Regions from separate parts of the Paenibacillus sp. FSL R5-0923 genome, predicted to be linked through region 2. Evidence: predicted binding sites of a transcription regulator. Region 2 holds the regulator's gene; each other region holds the start of a gene.

Region 1 (3,288 bases), 2.6 Mb from region 2:
ACAGTAGTTTTTTTATGGATTTAAGGCTTCCGAGTGGGAAGACAGGGCATTATACACTCCATAAAATATCTGATATCAAAGAAGCTTTAATGAGCGGGGATATGGAATGGCTGTGGAATGCATCAGTGTCCTATATTTACTACGATCTGCTGGATCTGAAGTCACTTTTCCATTCCTATGTTCCACTCCAACCTGAAGTACTAATGAAAATTCGTAAGAATTCATACATACAGCTAAGAAGCTATGCCAGAAGTCTAGATAATCCTGTAGTTCGTGGCGACGCCTTTCCAATCTTGTTCTTAGCGGTTTCCCTTTATAAAGAGGCTTTACGCTGTGCAATCACTATTGAAGGTTATCCGTATCCCTATGACAAATGGCTTGTTCCCGTAGCGCAGCAAACGGTCGCAGGTCGAAAGATTTTGGAGTGTGCAGGCGATTTTTGGAGTTATCTTAGAGAGGATGAATCCTTTGCTCCCATGTACCAGGAGGACAATAATTTTGTCAAAATGGAAAAACAATTTCGAAAGATACTTTTGGAGGAATTCCGCCTGCGGGGGATCGATGAACCTTGGTTAATAGAGTGGTGGAAGTTTTTGGATGAATAAACGGAGTAATGACGCTGACTATCCTTCTTGATTACGGTAAGGTATACTGGAATGAACTTTTCAGTAAGAGGTGATTAAATGGCTGGGACAGTCTCTATATTAGGCGTTCCTTTTTCAAAACTAACACTAAACGAGACAACACTTCATCTAACAAAACATATTCAATCCGGAGAACCGAAGCTATTTCATTTGATTACGGCGAACCCGGAAATTACGATAACAAGCCAATCGGATGAGCTGCTTCGAACCATACTCCATGAGGCAGATTTGATTACTCCTGATGGGATTGGCATTGTGCTGGCATCGAGAAGAAAAGGTGACCCTATAGCTGAACGAGTTACGGGGTATGAACTACTTCTTGAGCTGCTCGCACAAGGGAATAAGCTGGGCTGGAGCTTTTATTTCTTAGGCACGGATGAGCATACCAGCTGTAAAGCGGTCGAAAAGATTACAGAGCTATATCCGAATGTGAAAATTGCCGGAAGACATAATGGTTTTCTTGCTAAAGAAGAGGAACCGGCCATTGTGGCAGAGATTCAGCACGCACAGCCAGATTTCCTGATTGTCGCGATGGGGGCTCCATACTCTGACAAGTGGGTTTATAAGCATAAACAGGCGCTTTCTCAGGTTAAGGTTGTGTTTGGCGTGGGGGGAAGCTTGGATGTTATAGCGGGAAAAGTGACTCCAGCCCCTGCGATATGGAAGAAGCTCAATTTGGAGTGGCTGCATCGACTCTTATTCGCACCTGTGGCCAAAGGACAAAAGTCGCGCTGGCGCAGGCAAGCAGTTCTTCCTAAATTCGTGTATCGAGCTATGATTAGGAAATAAGGCAGATGGCCGCCCTGGAAAGGGTGGCTTTTTTTGAGTAGTAAGCTGAGGAAATATTGAAATTAAGAATTTTTATGAAAATTTAAATGAAAATATTCATGGAAATGTAACAGTAACCATAACTAATTACATAAAAAACTTCCCAAAACAGCATCTTTGCGTTATCATTAATGTGAAAACATTCACAAAGGGGCGTTATAAAGATGAAGAAGACAACAAGTACTGCTCTCATTCTCATTCTCTCTGTCATGCTCGTAATCGCAGGCTGCGGTAACAGTAATAGCAACAGCGCAGGTAATAGTAATGGCAACGAGAACAAAAGTAAGGTAAATGAGACGGCCAAAAATGATAAAGCTGAAGCCGTATCAGGTGCATCAGAAGCTAGTTACACACCACTGGATCAATTAAAAGATAATTATGATATCGTTATTGTTGGTGCTGGTGGTGCAGGAATGTCTGCTGCACTGGAAGCTAAGGCCAAAGGCTTGAACCCTGTTATTTTAGAAAAAATGCCGGTTGCAGGTGGGAATACAAGTAAATCCTCCTCAGGAATGAACGCTTCCCAAACGAAATTTCAAAAAGAGCAAAGCATTGAAGATAGCAATGATAAGTTTTATGAAGAGACACTAAAGGGCGGCCATGACACGAACGATAAAGAGATGCTTCGTTTCTTCGTTGACAATTCCGCAAGTGCAATCGATTGGTTGGATTCGATCGGAATCAAGCTGAACAATATTACGATCACAGGCGGCATGAGCGAAAAACGCACCCACCGTCCAGAAGACGGCTCTGCGGTAGGCCAATACCTTGTCAAAGGATTGGTTAGAAACGTACAAGAAAAAGAAATTCCACTGTTTGTGAACGCGGATGTTAAAGAAATTACTCAAAAAGACGGTAAGGCTAACGGCGTCAAAGTACTCTTTAACCAAGCTGATGAAAAAACCATTACAGCGAAGGCAGTTGTTGTAACAACAGGTGGTTTTGGATCCAACATGGATATGATATCAAAAGTTAGACCTGATCTGGAAGGATACGTAACGACTAACCAAATCGGCAGTACCGGCGACGGCATCAAGATGATTGAGGCACTTGGCGGAACCACCGTTGATATGGATCAAATCCAGGTTCACCCAACAGTTCAACAAGAAAAATCTTATCTGATCGGGGAAGCTGTACGCGGCGAAGGTTCTATCCTCGTGAATAGCGAAGGCACACGGTTCGTAAACGAATTGACTACACGTGATAAAGTTACCGAAGCGATCAATGCACTTCCTGAAAAAGCGGCAACGCTTGTCTTTGATTCCGGCGTCAAATCACGCGTGAAAGCAATTGAACAATATGACAAAATGGGCTTCGTGATCCAAGCGGATACCATCGAAGCATTGGCGAAAGAAATCGGTGTTCCAGCCGATAAGCTAAAAGCGACACTTGATACTTGGAACAGCGCGGTAAAGAACAAGAACGATGCTGAATTCGGCAGAACAACAGGGATGGACAACGATTTATCCGCGGGTCCTTACTACGCTATTAAGATCGCCCCAGGGATTCATTACACCATGGGCGGTGTGAAGATCAATACGAACACAGAAGTATTAAATAAAGACGGCGCTGCTATTCCTGGCCTGTATGCGGCTGGTGAAGTTACAGGTGGATTGCACGGTCAAAACCGGATCGGTGGTAACTCTGTAGCTGAAATCATTATTTTCGGCCGTCAAGCAGGGATTAAATCTGCTGAGTTTGTACAAGCACAATAAGATTTAACTGCTATTCTGGTTAAAACAAAAGAACCGCTTGGGCTAATTGAAGCCCGGGCGGTTCTTTGTTTAATCTCTCGTTTAAAGTGAGTGGAGTGACC
Region 2 (3,288 bases):
TCATGACGAGCCAGTATCTCGATCTCTTCATCATTCAAATGAACGCCATGTGCAACAATAGACGGACGTGTGAACATTCCAAGCTTCTCTAAATGCGCTACAGGCCGAAGTCCGTAATCCACCACATTCTGCTCCACTTCGCGTTTGGTCTCGGACATATGGGTATGCATCGGTAAATCCAAATCATGTGCCGCTTGTACAAACTTAACAAAGAAGTCCGGTGGGCAAGTATATGGGGCGTGTGGCGAGATCATCGTCGTAATTCTACCATCAGCCTTACCATGCCAATTTCGTGCAAAAGAAATCGCTTCCGCAAGCTTGTGATTTTGTACTTCCTCTGGGCATAATCCGATTACGCCTCTCATCAGTACGGAACGGATGCCTGATAATTCGACTACCTCTGCTACTCGATCCATATGATCATACATATCCAAGAAGGTTGTAGTACCACCTTTTAGCATTTCCAGTACCGACAAGGAGGTTCCCCAGTATACATCTTCTCCAGTGAATTTCGCTTCCATCGGCCACATCTTCTCTTGAAGCCACACCTGAAGTGCTAAATCATCTCCATAACCACGAAGCAATGACATTGCGGCATGGCCATGTGTGTTTACCAGACCTGGCATAAACAGCAGACGACTGCCATCAACAACTTGCACATCATCTTCCATTAAAGGCTCTTCTTTTCCTATGTAAGTGATCAAATCATCTTCAATAGTCATGTATCCGCTCAGAACCGGCTCATCTGTTCCCGAAATAAGAAAACGCCCGCCCTTAATAATCGTTTTACTGCTCTTCATTTCCGGTTTCTTCCTTTCCGTCTTTCAAATAATAAGCAAGGCTTTGCAAATCCGTTGTAAAATCGGCAGCATGAACACGGATATTCGATGGTGTTTTTAGAATCACTGGTGCAAAATTCAAAATCGCCTCAATGCCAGACTCAATGAGAATATCTGCTACATTCTGCGCTTCTGAATCAGGCACAGTAATTATCCCAATTCGAATACCTTGCTCACGAACCGTCTGACCAAGCTCCTCCATCGGTTGAACGGTAAGAGAGTTGATTTTCCGCCCCACCTTAGGTGCATAGGAGTCAAATATAGCGGTAATCTTCATAGTATCTTTCAGATAAGCATTGTAATTAGATAATGCATGTCCAAGGTTACCAGCACCTACTAAAGCCACATTCAATTGTTGATCCAGCTTCAGAATATGACGGATTTTTTCAATAAGATAAGTTACGTCATACCCGATACCTTTTCTACCAAAGTCTCCAAAATAAGCTAAATCTTTACGAATTTGAGCAGGATTTAAATCAAGTTTTTGTCCTAGTTCTTGTGAGGAAACGGTTAATATTTCACGTTTCTGGAGATCATTCAAGAAACGCAAGTACACAGGAAGTCTGCGAACAACGGCTTCTGATATTTTATCCGATTTCATAATTTACCTCCTAATTTAAGTGATATTCTGTTCAAATCCTATCGAAATATCTGCACCTCGTCTCAAGGAAGAGCGGTATTCTTATACCGCCCTTCCTTGTAGAGTGATTAATAAGATCGATGACGTTCTTTTCAAGAAACGCCTCCGTCTTCCAACCACTCCGCTATACGAGGAACCATTTGATCCGTAAGCATATGCTCCATTTTCGGGCCAGGCAACGAATAGAGGAAATACTTCCCATAGTGAGATTCGATCACCCTTGTGTCATACACAATAACAATACCCCGATCTTGCGCTGTCCGTACCAGCCTCCCAAATCCTTGCTTGAAGCGAATAACCGCCTGAGGAACAGACAACTTCATGAACGGATTCTTTTTCTGGGCTTGTAATAACTCAGACTTCGCTTCCGCTAGAGGGTGGTTTGGCGGTTGAAATGGGAGCCTCACGATGGCCAAGCATGTTAATGCTTCACCTGGAATATCTACACCCTCCCAAAAGCTGCTTGTTCCTAATAGTACAGAAGCTGCACTGTCCTGAAAACGGCGGATCAGCTTGCTACGGCTGCCCCCCTCCACGCCTTGACCTAGCACCGTGATCTCTTGTGAGGCTAGAGCCTCTTTCAGAGGATCGTAAACCTGGCGTAGCATCTTGTAAGAAGTAAACAGGACAAGCATCCGCCCACGTGTTGTAATAGCTGCTTCTGCTAGTGACTGTACGAGTGTATCGACAAATCGGGCATCGCCTACACTCCCCTTCACACTAGGGAAATCCCGCGGAATAACTAACAGCGCCTGCTCCCGATACTTAAAGGGAGAAGGCAGGAGTGACGTCATCAGACGCCCCTCTTCCGCAGCTTCATTAAGTCCGAGATTATCAATCATAAACTGGAAAGATTTATCGACAGAGAGTGTCGCCGAAGTTAGCACGATACTTTTCTTCTTGTCGAAAAACAGCTCCTTAAGCTGAGTACTAACATCAACAGGAACGGCATACAGCTGTAGCGATTTACTGCGATAATTTCCATTCGCCTCCAGCCAATATACTACATTCTCATCATTTAATCCCATAAAAAACCGTACTTGCTCACGTATCGAAGCTAAATCCTTAAATAAGCCGCTAATATCGGTAACTAGACTATCTGAGGAAGATTGACCTTCTTGATCTCGCATCTCATTAAGCATTTTATCACCTTTACGGATAATTTCGCTTAATGTCAGATTCATAGTATTCTCTAAAGCAACCAATTCATCCCAATCTTTCGGTTTACGGGTAGGAAGTAGCCGCATGACTAACTGGCCGGCTTCTCCCGCCGCTGCATCGCTACGTTCCGGCAAGAGGCTGAATAGTTTATCACTAAGCAGATCCCAGGTTTCTTTTACGGTAAGCAGGTCCGGATAGATTCTATCGATCACTCCGCTCCATTCAGAAGCTTCCTCACTGCCTGATGACTGAAGCATTTGGCGAAGTGTAGGAAGTTGGCCATTTCGACTATCCTTATAAAGACGCGATAATGTATGTGCCACCGTGAAATGCTTCATATGCATGCCTAAATGCTTGCCAGCCACGTCCTCCAGATGATGGGCCTCATCTATTACAAGATGTTCATAAGCGGGAAGTAGTTGATGCCCAGCCTTAACATCAGCGAAAAGCTTAGAGTGGTTCGTAATGACCACGTCTGCAATACCAGCTTCATGCTTAGCCCGATGATAATAACACTTACGGAACCAAGGACACGAGCGACCCAGACAAGAATCGGTATCGCTTGCCACCGTCTCCCAAAAATCTCCGCCACGTCCACTTAGATTGAGCTCTTCGTCATCTCCTGATTCACTTTGTGTCAGCCAAACG
Region 3 (3,288 bases), 260 kb from region 2:
TGATTGCTGTAACGTTTTGCGACACGGAGTTACGACCATAAGATCCACAACCCAGAGTCAACGAAGGGATATTAGTGTTATAGATATCGCCGATCGCACCATGTGTGGAAGGCGAGTTAACGAGAATACGTCCTGTTTGCAGACGGTTAGAGAACTTCATGATTACTTCTTCGTTGTTGGAGTGGATAGCCGAGCTATGTCCCATACCACCAAATTCAACAATTTGAGCTGCGCGTTCGATACCTTGATCTGCATTTTTAACTTTGTAGCAAGCAAGAACCGGGCTTAATTTTTCAGCGGAAAGTGGATATTTAGTGCCTACACCTTCAAGTTCTGCTACCAGAATCTTTGTGCCGGCAGGGACTTGAATGCCACACATTTCAGCAATTTTCACTGCGGATTGACCTACGATTGCTGGGTTAACCGCACATTTATCTACATTCATTGCTCCACTAGTCAGTTTGGCAGCTTCTTCTTTATTCACAAAGTAGCAGCCATTAGCAATCATTTTCTTCTTCACTTGATCGAAGATTGGTTCTTCGATAATAACAGCTTGCTCGGAAGCACAGATCATACCATTATCAAATGTTTTAGAAAGAATGATGTCCGTTACGGCTTGATCAATATCCGCGCTCTTTTCAATGAAAGCAGGTACGTTACCAGGGCCTACGCCAAGTGCTGGTTTACCACAGCTGTAAGCTGCTTTTACCATTGCAGAACCACCAGTTGCCAAGATAAGAGCAACGTCTGGGTTGTTCATCAATGCGTTTGTCTTGTCCATTGTTGGCATTTCAATCCATTGGATACAGTTCTCAGGAGCGCCAGCTTTCACGGCAGCATCATGAAGAATTTTTGCAGCAGCTGCACTACACTCTTGCGCAGATGGGTGGAAACCGAATATAATAGGGTTCCGTGTCTTAATCGAAATCAACGCTTTAAACATCGTGGTGGATGTAGGGTTGGTTACCGGTGTGATACCCATAACAATTCCGACGGGTTCAGCAATTTTTTGGAAGCTATCATAAGCGTTGTCTTCAATAACGCCTACTGTTTTATCGTATTTAATTCCGTGCCAGATATATTCAGTTGAGAAGATGTTCTTCGTAATTTTGTCTTCGTATACGCCGCGTCCAGTTTCTTCTACGGCCAATTTTGCGAGGTACATATGTTTGTCGAGTCCAGCCAACGCCATTGCATGAACGATTGTGTCAACTTGCTCTTGGTCTAGCGCCATGAACGCCTCATGCGCTTTTTTTGCTTTATCCACTAAATTCTGAATATACTCTTCAGCGGTAACTTGTTTAACTTGGGCGGCGACTTCGTTCTTAACTGCCATCTCCCTCGTCCTCCTGTCAATTTTTAGTTGTTTTTCTCTACACATTTATCTTATCACATGATTTCCACCTTGTATAGTGAAATCTTTCACAAAGTATAAAGTTTTTTTGATTTGTTTTCAAAGCGCTTTCATTCGATCATATTATAGTCTTTTTACCATATTATGTGCTATAAAACCCTTTAAATCTTAGAATTATACTTTAATAAGCAAAATTTTAGTTCCTTTTTATTCCATATATCTAAAATCAGTGCACAAAAATGTATACTCTTCATCACAGTCAATTACGATTTTTCTACACCGTCATAATTTCCAATTGATTATCACTATTTCTTAAGATTTATAAATTTATAAATCTTCACAACAAAAAAACCGGCCCCAAAGGAGCCGGTTTTTGCATTAAACTATTCCGCTTTAATCGTATCAAAGAATTTCTCTTGCACTGTTTTAGCTGCTGCTTCTAACTGGCTCTTGGAATCCGTTCCTTTTTTGGAGAACAGCTCTTGAATAACATTGGACATGGTTGCGTAATAGTCCTGTGTGTTATATTGAGCTTCAGGTTTACCATCCAAAAGTCCCATAATGTCAGGGCTATATTGGTATACATTTGTGTACTTGTCATAAACCGCTTTGGTCTTCTTACCAAACTCAGAATCAGCTGAGTAGTAGTCTAAGAGCGGCGGGATAAAGTATTTGCCATCGGTTGTCCGTTGTTGAAGAATTGCATCCAGTGCTTCCAAACCTTTGTCAGAGAAATAATCAAAAGTAATGTAGCGGAATGCCATTTCTTGTTCATCTGGCGTAGCATTTGGATTGATTACTAGATAGTCACCACCAAGTACCCCTGTGTGCTTACCGCCTTTTTCCATAGCTGGCATAGGATACGTAAGCACATCCTCAGGTTTCAGTCCACCTTGGTTCAACGCTTGCTCGATAACGCCATCAGATCCGGCCATTACCATTGCTGTACGACTTTGTTGGAACGCACCTACAGCATCGCCCCAACCAAGTGCCCAGTCCTGAGGAATCGCGTTAGCTTCCCATCTAAGTTTCTTGTAGAAATCCAGTGCTTTAACGCCAGCATCGGAATTAAATGTAGCTATAACCTTACCGCCTTCAATCTTTTGAATCTCTCCGCCAGCTTCAAACAGGAAGTTGGTCCAGTTCCAACCTGATTCGTTCCCCTTACCCATTGGAGCAATACCGGAAATCCCTTTTTTGGCATCAGCTACACCTTTAGCCGTATTCAGCATATCATCCCAAGTCCAATCCATAGGTGGAATGGCTACGCCTTTTTCATCCAGCATTTTTTTGTTGATCATAGTGGTTGTTACATAACCTTTTTGTGTTACTCCGAAAACTTTGCCGTCGATAATAAATTGATTTTGAAGCACTGTGTTAATTTGATCTTTAAATTCATATTTGTTCCACAGATCTGTGATGTCAGCAACCCAGCCCTTTTCAACCAGGAATTTAGCTTCTGTAGCAAAAGTATTAAAGAAGGTTGGTGCTTCATTCGCAGCCATTTTAATTCCGATTTCACTTACATTGTACTGCCAGTCGTCTTTAACGATTTCTACGTTCGGATATACCTCTTGGAAACGTTTGATTTTGTCGTCTTCCTGTGCTCGTATTTCAGTCAAATCAGGTGTTGGATAGTGAATCTTGATCGTCACTTTTCTTTGAGTAATGTCATCCACTGGCGCATCTGTAGCGGTTGCTGTATTATCCGTTACCGCATTTGTTGGCGCAGCAGATGCTTCACCGCCTTTGTTCCCCGCTGTATTTCCGTTATTGTTGCCGCTGCAAGCAGATAGCAACGATCCGGCTACAAGTACGCTTAGTAGAACGCTAGAGTACTTACGCATTGAAACTCCCCTTTTCAATTCATAATTATCTTACATATCGATCATAAATTAGAAACCGTTTACAAACGAGGTGCATTTATATTCCTT

Evidence for each region. The regulator Rex, encoded in region 2, represses fermentation and respiration genes when NADH is low (regulators of the CRP and FNR family bind a similar motif). The targets are predictions, from matches to a motif close to TTGTGAAATATTTCACAA.
Region 1: MKX35_RS01345 (flavocytochrome c) is a predicted target of Rex. The motif match lies at 1,604-1,621, and genes of this name have one in related genera.
Region 3: adhE (bifunctional acetaldehyde-CoA/alcohol dehydrogenase) is a predicted target of Rex. The motif match lies at 1,411-1,428, and genes of this name have one in related genera.

What each region holds. Positions count from the first base shown of each region.
Region 1 covers NZ_JBBPAT010000001.1:298,944-302,231, reverse strand. The annotation lists gene MKX35_RS01355 (nucleotidyltransferase domain-containing protein) at 1-605, shown strand, start outside; gene MKX35_RS01350 (WecB/TagA/CpsF family glycosyltransferase) at 684-1,433, shown strand; gene MKX35_RS01345 (flavocytochrome c) at 1,637-3,187, shown strand.
Region 2 covers NZ_JBBPAT010000001.1:2,897,731-2,901,018, reverse strand. The annotation lists gene MKX35_RS12905 (amidohydrolase) at 1-800, opposite strand, end outside; gene MKX35_RS12900 (redox-sensing transcriptional repressor Rex) at 787-1,440, opposite strand; gene dinG (ATP-dependent DNA helicase DinG) at 1,572-3,288, opposite strand, start outside.
Region 3 covers NZ_JBBPAT010000001.1:2,636,999-2,640,286, reverse strand. The annotation lists gene adhE (bifunctional acetaldehyde-CoA/alcohol dehydrogenase) at 1-1,336, opposite strand, end outside; gene MKX35_RS11660 (ABC transporter substrate-binding protein) at 1,738-3,201, opposite strand.